Regions from separate parts of the Xenorhabdus doucetiae genome, predicted to be linked through region 2. Evidence: predicted binding sites of a transcription regulator. Region 2 holds the regulator's gene; each other region holds the start of a gene.
What was found. The regulator PurR, encoded in region 2, represses purine synthesis genes. The targets are predictions, from matches to a motif close to CANGCAAACGTTTGCNTG.
Positions count from the first base shown of each region.

Region 1: gcvT (glycine cleavage system aminomethyltransferase GcvT) is a predicted target of PurR. The motif match lies at 1,108-1,125, and genes of this name have one in related genera.
Region 3: XDD1_RS17610 (nucleobase:cation symporter-2 family protein) is a predicted target of PurR. The motif match lies at 1,467-1,484, and genes of this name have one in related genera.
Region 4: purH (bifunctional phosphoribosylaminoimidazolecarboxamide formyltransferase/IMP cyclohydrolase) is a predicted target of PurR. The motif match lies at 849-866, and genes of this name have one in related genera.

Region 1 covers NZ_FO704550.1:3,167,529-3,169,738, reverse strand. Annotated here, with positions in the region: gene ubiI (FAD-dependent 2-octaprenylphenol hydroxylase) at 1-856, shown strand, start outside; gene gcvT (glycine cleavage system aminomethyltransferase GcvT) at 1,229-2,210, shown strand, end outside.
Region 2 covers NZ_FO704550.1:1,876,294-1,878,503, reverse strand. Annotated here, with positions in the region: gene sodB (superoxide dismutase [Fe]) at 1-446, shown strand, start outside; gene purR (HTH-type transcriptional repressor PurR) at 973-1,998, shown strand; gene punR (DNA-binding transcriptional activator PunR) at 2,002-2,210, opposite strand, start outside.
Region 3 covers NZ_FO704550.1:4,029,209-4,031,418, reverse strand. Annotated here, with positions in the region: gene XDD1_RS17610 (nucleobase:cation symporter-2 family protein) at 30-1,415, opposite strand; gene gltS (sodium/glutamate symporter) at 1,657-2,210, shown strand, end outside.
Region 4 covers NZ_FO704550.1:3,814,667-3,816,876, forward strand. Annotated here, with positions in the region: rRNA gene XDD1_RS16665 (16S ribosomal RNA) at 1-416, opposite strand, end outside; gene purH (bifunctional phosphoribosylaminoimidazolecarboxamide formyltransferase/IMP cyclohydrolase) at 1,007-2,210, shown strand, end outside.

The DNA of each region.
Region 1 (2,210 bases), 1.3 Mb from region 2:
GGATGTGACGATATTCACTCCATCTTCCCTTAAGAATGTGGCTTGGGGAGAAAACGAAGCCTTCATCACGTTATCTGATGGAACCATGCTCACGTCTCGTCTTGTCGTGGGTGCAGACGGTGCTCACTCTTGGTTGCGTCAACACGCCGATATTCCGTTGACTTTTTGGGATTATGAACACCATGCGCTGGTCGCCACCATTCGTACTGAGGAGTCTCATGAAGGCGTTGCGCGTCAGGTTTTCCACGGTGATGGCATACTGGCTTTCCTGCCACTGCCGGATGCTCACTTATGTTCAATTGTTTGGTCACTACCGACTGAATCTGCGCAACAGCGCAAGGCTATGACGCCGGCGCTGTTTAACCGACAATTAAGCGCAACATTCAATATGCGCCTTGGTCAATGTGAACTCATCAGTGATCGGCAAACCCTTCCACTGACAGGACGTTATGCCCGCAATTTTGCTGCTCATCGATTGGCACTATTGGGCGATGCGGCACACACGATCCACCCGCTGGCGGGGCAGGGGGTTAATCTCGGATTTATGGATGTAGCCGAGCTGATAGGTGAATTGAATCGCTTAAATCAGCAAGGCAAAGACATCGGTCAGTACCTCTATTTGGGGCGTTATGAACGTCGCCGCAAACACAGTGCTGCGCTCATGCTCGCAGGAGTGCAGGGTTTCCGTCAGCTATTTGATGGCAATAACCCGGCTAAAAAAGTATTGCGGGGGATTGGATTAACCTTGGCTGATCACTTACCGGGCATGAAACCGCAATTGCTTCGCCATGCCATGGGATTGAATGACCTCCCTGATTGGCTGAGTTCTCAACCCCCTTCGCTTGAAAAAATCTAATTCGGCCTGTTATTTAGAATTAGTTTTTCTCATATCAGACGAAAGTGTGTTAAGACGATTCACTTCACACTTTCGTCTTTTTTTAATCAAAAAAGAGTGTTTTTTGCCATTTATTAAAAATAATTAGCGTCTGGATGTCATAAATCAGACAAAAATTCTGCATGTCGGCGAGCACTTTTTCGGGTTATCACGGCCATGTCGCTAATTTATTTTATGGTTCATTTCCTGTTTCAGTGATAACGTCTGATACCCAAGGTATCGTTTGCGTGATTAACCGCTTCTTTGCTTCATGATCCAACACCTGCCGGTTAATGCGCCGTATTTTTTCAGGTCACGAATGTTTTCATGTCAAGAACGTCAAAGAGGGAAATAATGTCAAAACACACCCCACTATATGATCAACATCTGGCATGCGGGGCACGCATGGTCGATTTTCATGGCTGGATGATGCCGCTGCATTATGGTTCACAAATCGACGAGCATCATACCGTGCGTACTGATGCCGGTATGTTCGACGTTTCCCACATGACCATTGTGGATCTGCACGGTCCAGGTTGCCGTGATTTTCTCCGTTACCTTCTGGCCAATGACATAGCCAAACTCACCGAACAAGGCAAGGCCCTGTATACCGGCATGTTAACGGCTTCTGGTGGCGTCATTGATGACCTGATTGTCTATTTCTTCACTGATCACTTTTATCGCATGGTGGTTAACTCGGCGACCCGTGAGAAAGACTTGGCATGGATTAACCAACATGCTGAGCAATATGACGTTGAGATCACCGTGCGCGATGATTTGGCGCTGGTTGCTGTTCAGGGGCCAAATGCGCAAGCCAAAGTCCAGTCCCTGCTAAGTGATGAGCAAAAGCAAGCGGTAATGGGCATGAAACCCTTTTTTGGCGTTCAGTCGGGAAATTTATTTATTGCCACGACCGGTTATACCGGTGAAGCCGGTTACGAAATTGCCTTGCCCAAAGAACAAGCGGCAGATTTCTGGCAGCAGTTGCTGGCCGTCGGCGTGAAACCTGCCGGATTAGGGGCGCGTGACACCTTGCGCCTTGAGGCGGGCATGAACCTGTATGGGCAAGAAATGGATGAAACCGTTTCACCACTGGCTGCCAACATGGGATGGACCATAGCCTGGAAACCGGAAGATCGGCAGTTTATCGGCCGTGAGGCGCTGGAGAGACAACGTAAAACCGGGACTGAACAATTGGTCGGCTTGGTGATGCGTGAAAAAGGCGTATTGCGCGGTGGTTTAACGGTCAGTTTTACTGATGGCGCCGGTGAAATGCGTTCTGGCGTGATTACCAGTGGAACATTCTCCCCGACGTTAGGATTTAGCATAGCCCTTG
Region 2 (2,210 bases):
ATACTGAGTTTGCCGGAAAATCGTTGGAAGAGATCATCAAAACCTCTGAAGGCGGAATCTTCAATAACGCTGCACAAATTTGGAACCATACGTTCTACTGGCATAGCCTGTCACCAAATGGGGGTGGCGAACCCACCGGAAAAGTCGCAGACGCTATCAACAATGCTTTCGGTTCTTTTGCTGAGTTCAAACAGCAGTTCACTGACGCAGCCCTGAAAAACTTTGGTTCTGGTTGGACTTGGTTAGTCAAGAAAACTGACGGCACATTGGCTATCGTTAACACATCCAATGCAGCAACGCCATTGACTGGTGAAGACAAACCCGTACTGACCGTTGATGTTTGGGAGCACGCATACTACATCGATTACCGTAATGCACGCCCTCAATATTTGGAGCACTTCTGGGCGCTGGTCAACTGGAAATTTGTTGAAGAAAACTTGGCTTAATAAGGTTAATTATCTTACCAAGTTAAAATAACAAGGGCAGGTTTTCCTTCATTCGTGGCATCACAATTGTTGGAAAACCCGCCCTTAAAGCAAGTGATGTTACAAATTCTTCTTTTCTATCCTGATCAGATCAAGCAGAGACTTGCCAGAAAAACAATCATGATTAATGCACTACCGGCAGCCAATAATCCCAATTTCAGATCTGTGTCCATAGAACATCCTCAATGTGAAAATTAAGAGACCTCAACACGATAAATTTTTAAGTACAAGTTTTGAGCGGTTACTCACCGTATCATTTAAAAAACCATACCCAATATTTAGTCCATACTCTTTATAACATCGATTATTACTTTCACTTTTGAGCTAGATCAGACAAAATTCAAGGTTTATCGCTGACTTATTGCCAACTATCACTCTATATAAATATATTGGCAAACGATTAACAAATAGCTATACCCGATAGATTTCAAAATTGAAAGATGAAAGGTATACCAATTAGACCAAAAGGTCAGGAGTCCTTTTTATCATGGCAACGATTAAAGATGTGGCCAAACGCGCTGGTGTTTCGACCACAACCGTATCGCATGTTATCAATAAAACCCGTTTCGTCGCCGAAGATACAAAGGCTGCGGTTTGGGCTGCGATTAAGGAACTGAATTATTCTCCCAGTGCCGTTGCCCGCAGCTTGAAAGTTAACCACACCAAATCCATCGGATTACTGGCAACCTCAAGTGAAGCACCGTATTTTGCTGAGATCATAGAATCGGTTGAGAATAGCTGCTATAGCAAAGGTTATACACTGATCTTATGTAATTCCCATAATAACCTTGATAAACAGAAAGCGTACCTCGCGATGCTGGCGCAAAAACGTGTAGACGGTTTGCTGGTAATGTGTTCAGAATACCCTGAACAGCTTTTAGGTATGCTGGAAGACTACCGTAATATTCCTATGGTGGTCATGGATTGGGGAGAATCCAGAGGGGATTTTACCGATGCAATTATTGATAATGCTTTTCATGGCGGTTACTTAGCGGGTCGTTATCTCATTGAGCGCGGTCATCGTGATATTGCATCTATTCCTGGGCCATTAGCAAGAAATACCGGCGGAGGACGCCATCAAGGTTTTCTCAAGGCGCTGAAAGAAGCCAACATCACCATTCGGGATGAGTGGATGGTACAAGGTGATTTTGAACCTGAGTCCGGTTATCAAGCCATGTATAAGATCCTGAATCAGAAACATCGCCCAACCGCTGTTTTTTGCGGTGGGGACGTCATGGCAATGGGGGCAATCTGTGCAGCCGATGAGTTAGGACTACGTGTTCCACAAGACATTTCAATCATCGGTTATGACAATATTCGCAATGCCCGCTATTTCACACCAGCATTGACAACCATCCACCAACCCAAAGAACGTTTAGGGCAGATGGCTTTTGCAATGCTATTGGACAGAATCATCAATAAACGTGAGGATGTACAAACTATCGAAGTCCACCCACGCCTTGTCGAACGGCGCTCGGTTGCGGATGGACCTTTTATCGATTATCGCCGCTGACAGTTAATTTTCTTGCAGCCATTCAGCATTAAGTGTTTCGCTATCTCCCAGATAATCAAGTAACCAACTTAATGCGGGTGAATGGCTCTTTTGCGACCATGTCAGGCAGCATGGGCTGTCAGGCAAGGGTTGCTCGAGTTCGAGTGCCATCAGCTTGCCTTTACGGATCAGCGGTAATGCAAGGTGCTTGGGCACCATGCCGACACATAATC
Region 3 (2,210 bases), 2.0 Mb from region 2:
AGTAATCAAATATGATATAAATTTGCTGACTATTTTTCCTGGGGAAAAATCAGGTTAAGCAGAATAGCGGTTAGCCCACCTGCGGCAATTCCCGAAGAGAGTAAGTTTTTCACCCAATCAGGGGCAAACTGTAAAATCAGCGGTTGCTGGGAAACACCTAACCCGACCGCCAGAGACAGTGCGATGATCATGATGGAACGACGGTTCAGGGGTTCACGGGAAACGATCCTGACACCCGAAGCGGCGATAGTCCCAAACATCACAATCGTCGCCCCGCCCAGAACCGGTTCAGGAATATGTTGCACAAAACCCGCCACGGCAGGAAACAGCCCCAACAGAATCAGCATAGACGCGATAAGGTAACCGACATGGCGACTGGCGACGCCGGTCAACTGGATCACACCATTGTTCTGACCAAAACAGGAGTTGGGAAAGGTATTGAACACGGCGGAAACCATAGAATTAAGGCCGTTTGCCAGCACACCACCCTTGATGCGTTTCATATAGAGCGGGCCGCTGACCGGCTGTTCGGAGACATCGGAGGTGGCGGTGATATCGCCAATCGTTTCCAGTGAAGTCACCATAAAAATCAGAATCAAGGGGATCAACAGATTCCAGTCAAAAGACAGACCATAATAGAGCGGTGAAGGAACCGTGATGATTGGGGTATCGGCCTGTGGCGTTGCAACGGGAAGCATATCCTTATACCACGCCACCAGATAACCGACCGTCATGGCAATGACCAGAGAAGCCACCCGCAAGTAAGGATTCTTTTGCCGATTGAGCAACACAATAACGGCAAGCACAACTCCCGCTAACAGCAGATTATCCGGTGCGCCAAATGTCCCGTTTTGCATCGCGGCATAGCCGCCGCCAATCGACGTTAATCCGACCTGAATTAACGACAGGCCGATGATCATGACCACAATGCCTGAGACCAGCGGGGTAATGATCTTACTGGCTAAATGCAGCACCCGTGAAAGCAACACCTCCGTCATTGAGGCGATCATCAGTGTACCGAACAGGGCGGACATCATGGTTGGGATATCCGCACCGCCATTTTTCAACGCCAGACCCCCCATAATCAGTGGTGCCACGAAATTAAAACTGGTGCCCTGAATGGAAAGCAAGCCAGAGCCAACGGGTCCCCAAGATCGCATTTGAATCAGTGATGCCAAACCTGAGGCAAACAGGGACATGCTGATAATGCGTTGCGTATCCTGTGCGGGAAGCCCCAACGCCTGACAAATCAACATCGCAGGCGTAATCACCGCCACAAACATGGCCAGTAAATGTTGGCACGCTGCAAACAGGGCATGTGGCAGAGGCGGCTTATCTTCCAGTCGATAGATCAATTCATTGTTTGATTTATGGGTGACTTCTGATGAATTGGATTCACGGGGTAAATTGACCATGTTGTGAAATTCCAGCTAGACAAAAAACGCATTTTAATGATTCCTATCACTAAAGCAATCGTTTGCGTAAAGTTTTCATAATGAAATACCGCTTAATTTCGTCACATTTTTAAATGTTTTAACTTGTGTTTATGACTAATTTTCTTTTTAATCCAACCCTTACCTGCTCTTGGCGTTTTTATAGGATGATTATAACGTCACATTAAATTCACATAATATTAACAATGGATGAGGTACATAAATGTATCATCTGGATATTTATGGCACGCTCGTTGCTGCCACACTTGTTTTGTTACTAGGAAGAAAGCTTGTAAAATCGGTTCCATTCCTCGAAAAATATACCATCCCTGAACCGGTCGCCGGTGGATTATTGGTCGCTTTGGTGCTGCTGGCGCTTAAACAATCCACGGGTTGGGAAATAAGCTTTGATTCATCCCTCACCGAGCCTCTCATGTTAACGTTCTTTGCCACCATCGGCTTGAACGCTAACCTTGCCAGCCTGAAAGCAGGCGGAAAATTTCTGGTCATTTTTGTCTTTGTGGTGGTTGGCCTGTTATTGGTGCAAAACACCGTCGGCATCGCATTGGCGAAAATGCTTGGCCTTGACCCATTAATGGGATTGCTGGCGGGTTCCATTACCCTGTCTGGCGGACACGGAACGGGAGCCGCGTGGGGCAAAGTCTTCGCAGAACGTTATGGCTTTGAAAATGCGACGGAAGTCGCCATGGCATGTGCCACATTCGGTTTGGTTCTGGGCGGTTTGATTGGCGGGCCGGTTGCCCGTGTGTTAGTGAG
Region 4 (2,210 bases), 1.9 Mb from region 2:
CTTCTTCATACACGCGGCATGGCTGCATCAGGCTTGCGCCCATTGTGCAATATTCCCCACTGCTGCCTCCCGTAGGAGTCTGGGCCGTGTCTCAGTCCCAGTGTGGCTGGTCATCCTCTCAGACCAGCTAGGGATCGTCGCCTAGGTGGGCCTTTACCCCGCCTACTAGCTAATCCCATCTGGGTTCATCCGATGGCGTGAGGCCCGAAGGTCCCCCACCTTGCTCCACAGAGTTCATGCGGTATTAGCCACCGTTTCCAGTGGTTATCCCCCTCCATCGGGCAGATCCCCAGACATTACTCACCCGTCCGCCACTCGTCAGCAAAACAGCAAGCTGTTTCCTGTTACCGTCCGACTTGCATGTGTTAGGCCTGCCGCCAGCGTTCAATCTGAGCCATGATCAAACTCTTCAATTCAAAGTGTTTGATGCTCAAAGAATCTTACTGTTAGTTCATAATGAATTAACTGTTGTTCACTCTTCAAGACTTTAATATTTTCCGCCTTTCGGCGTTGGATAGTGTCTTGCGAGTGCCCACACAGATTGTCTGATTAATTTGTTAAAGAGCGTTGGCAACCGGGCGTTTGTGCCGGGTTGCGAGGCTGCGTATCTTACGCTTTTTGCCTCCGGAGTCAAGCGTTTATTTTCGCTTTCTTTCCGCTTCCCTCAGCGGCTGTTCTCAGCTTGGCGTCGGTCAGTGGTGGCGCATTATAGGGGATTTTACGGTGCTGGCAATAGTTTTTTTGAAAATAATTACCGCTTGCTGCATTACACAGCAAAATGCCGCTTTATACCCACATATGCACAGATTTATCCACATATCGATATTTTGCTAAAATTTATCGAGCATCACGCAAACGTTTTCGTTACAATCTGCGAAGTAAAAATCACCCAGTGTTTTTTTCAGATTGTTTTGAAATGTTATTGCAGAAGCCATTTTTTCGATCAAATAAGTGGATTTTTCCCAATAACACATTCTGGTTTTATGAAATTCAAGGGATCACACCAATGCAACAGCTTCGTCCAATCCGTCGTGCCCTGCTGAGTGTTTCTGACAAAGCGGGGATTGTTGAGTTTGCCAAAGCCTTATCCAATCGCGGTGTCGAACTGCTTTCAACGGGAGGTACTGCGCGTCTGCTGGCGGAAGCCGGATTGAATGTCACCGAAGTTTCTGACTATACAGGCTTCCCTGAAATGATGGATGGGCGTGTCAAAACACTTCACCCTAAAGTTCATGGCGGCATTTTGGGTCGGCGCGGGCAGGATGATGAAGTGATGGCACAACACCAGATTTCACCGATTGATATGGTGGTCGTTAATCTTTATCCCTTTGCTCAAACCGTGGCGCAACCAAATTGCTCTCTGGAAGATGCGGTAGAGAATATTGATATCGGTGGTCCAACCATGGTTCGCTCTGCTGCCAAAAACCACAAAGATGTGGCGATTGTGGTGAATAGCCAAGATTACAACAAGATTATTGGGGAGATGGATAACAACCAAAATTCACTGACGCAGTCCACTCGCTTTAATTTAGCCATCAAAGCATTTGAGCACACCGCCGCTTACGACAGCATGATTGCCAATTACTTTGGCAAGCTGGTTCCGCCATATTATGGTGATACTGATCAGCCATCAGGACGTTTCCCTCGCACGCTAAATCTGAATTTCATCAAAAAGCAGGATATGCGTTATGGTGAAAACAGCCATCAAGATGCTGCTTTCTATATAGAAGCAATAGAAGGTCAAATCGCGGAGGCTTCGATTTCTACCGCAACGCAGTTACAAGGCAAGGCACTCTCTTATAACAATATCGCAGATACCGATGCGGCACTGGAATGTGTAAAAAGTTTCGCTGAACCCGCCTGCGTTATTGTCAAACACGCCAATCCTTGTGGTGTTGCAATGGGTTCTGACATCCATACCGCCTATGACCGCGCCTTTAAGACCGATCCGACTTCTGCTTTCGGTGGCATCATTGCGTTTAACCGTGAACTCGATGCCAATACTGCACAGGCCATCATTGAACGCCAATTTGTTGAAGTCATCATTGCGCCTGCTATTAATGAAGCCGCGCTGCCCATCCTGGCAACAAAACAAAATGTCCGTGTTTTGGCGTGCGGTGAATGGCATTCGCCGGTTGCCAACTTAGATTTCAAACGTGTCAACGGGGGTTTGCTGGTACAAGATCGCGATTTGGGTATGGTAAAAGAAA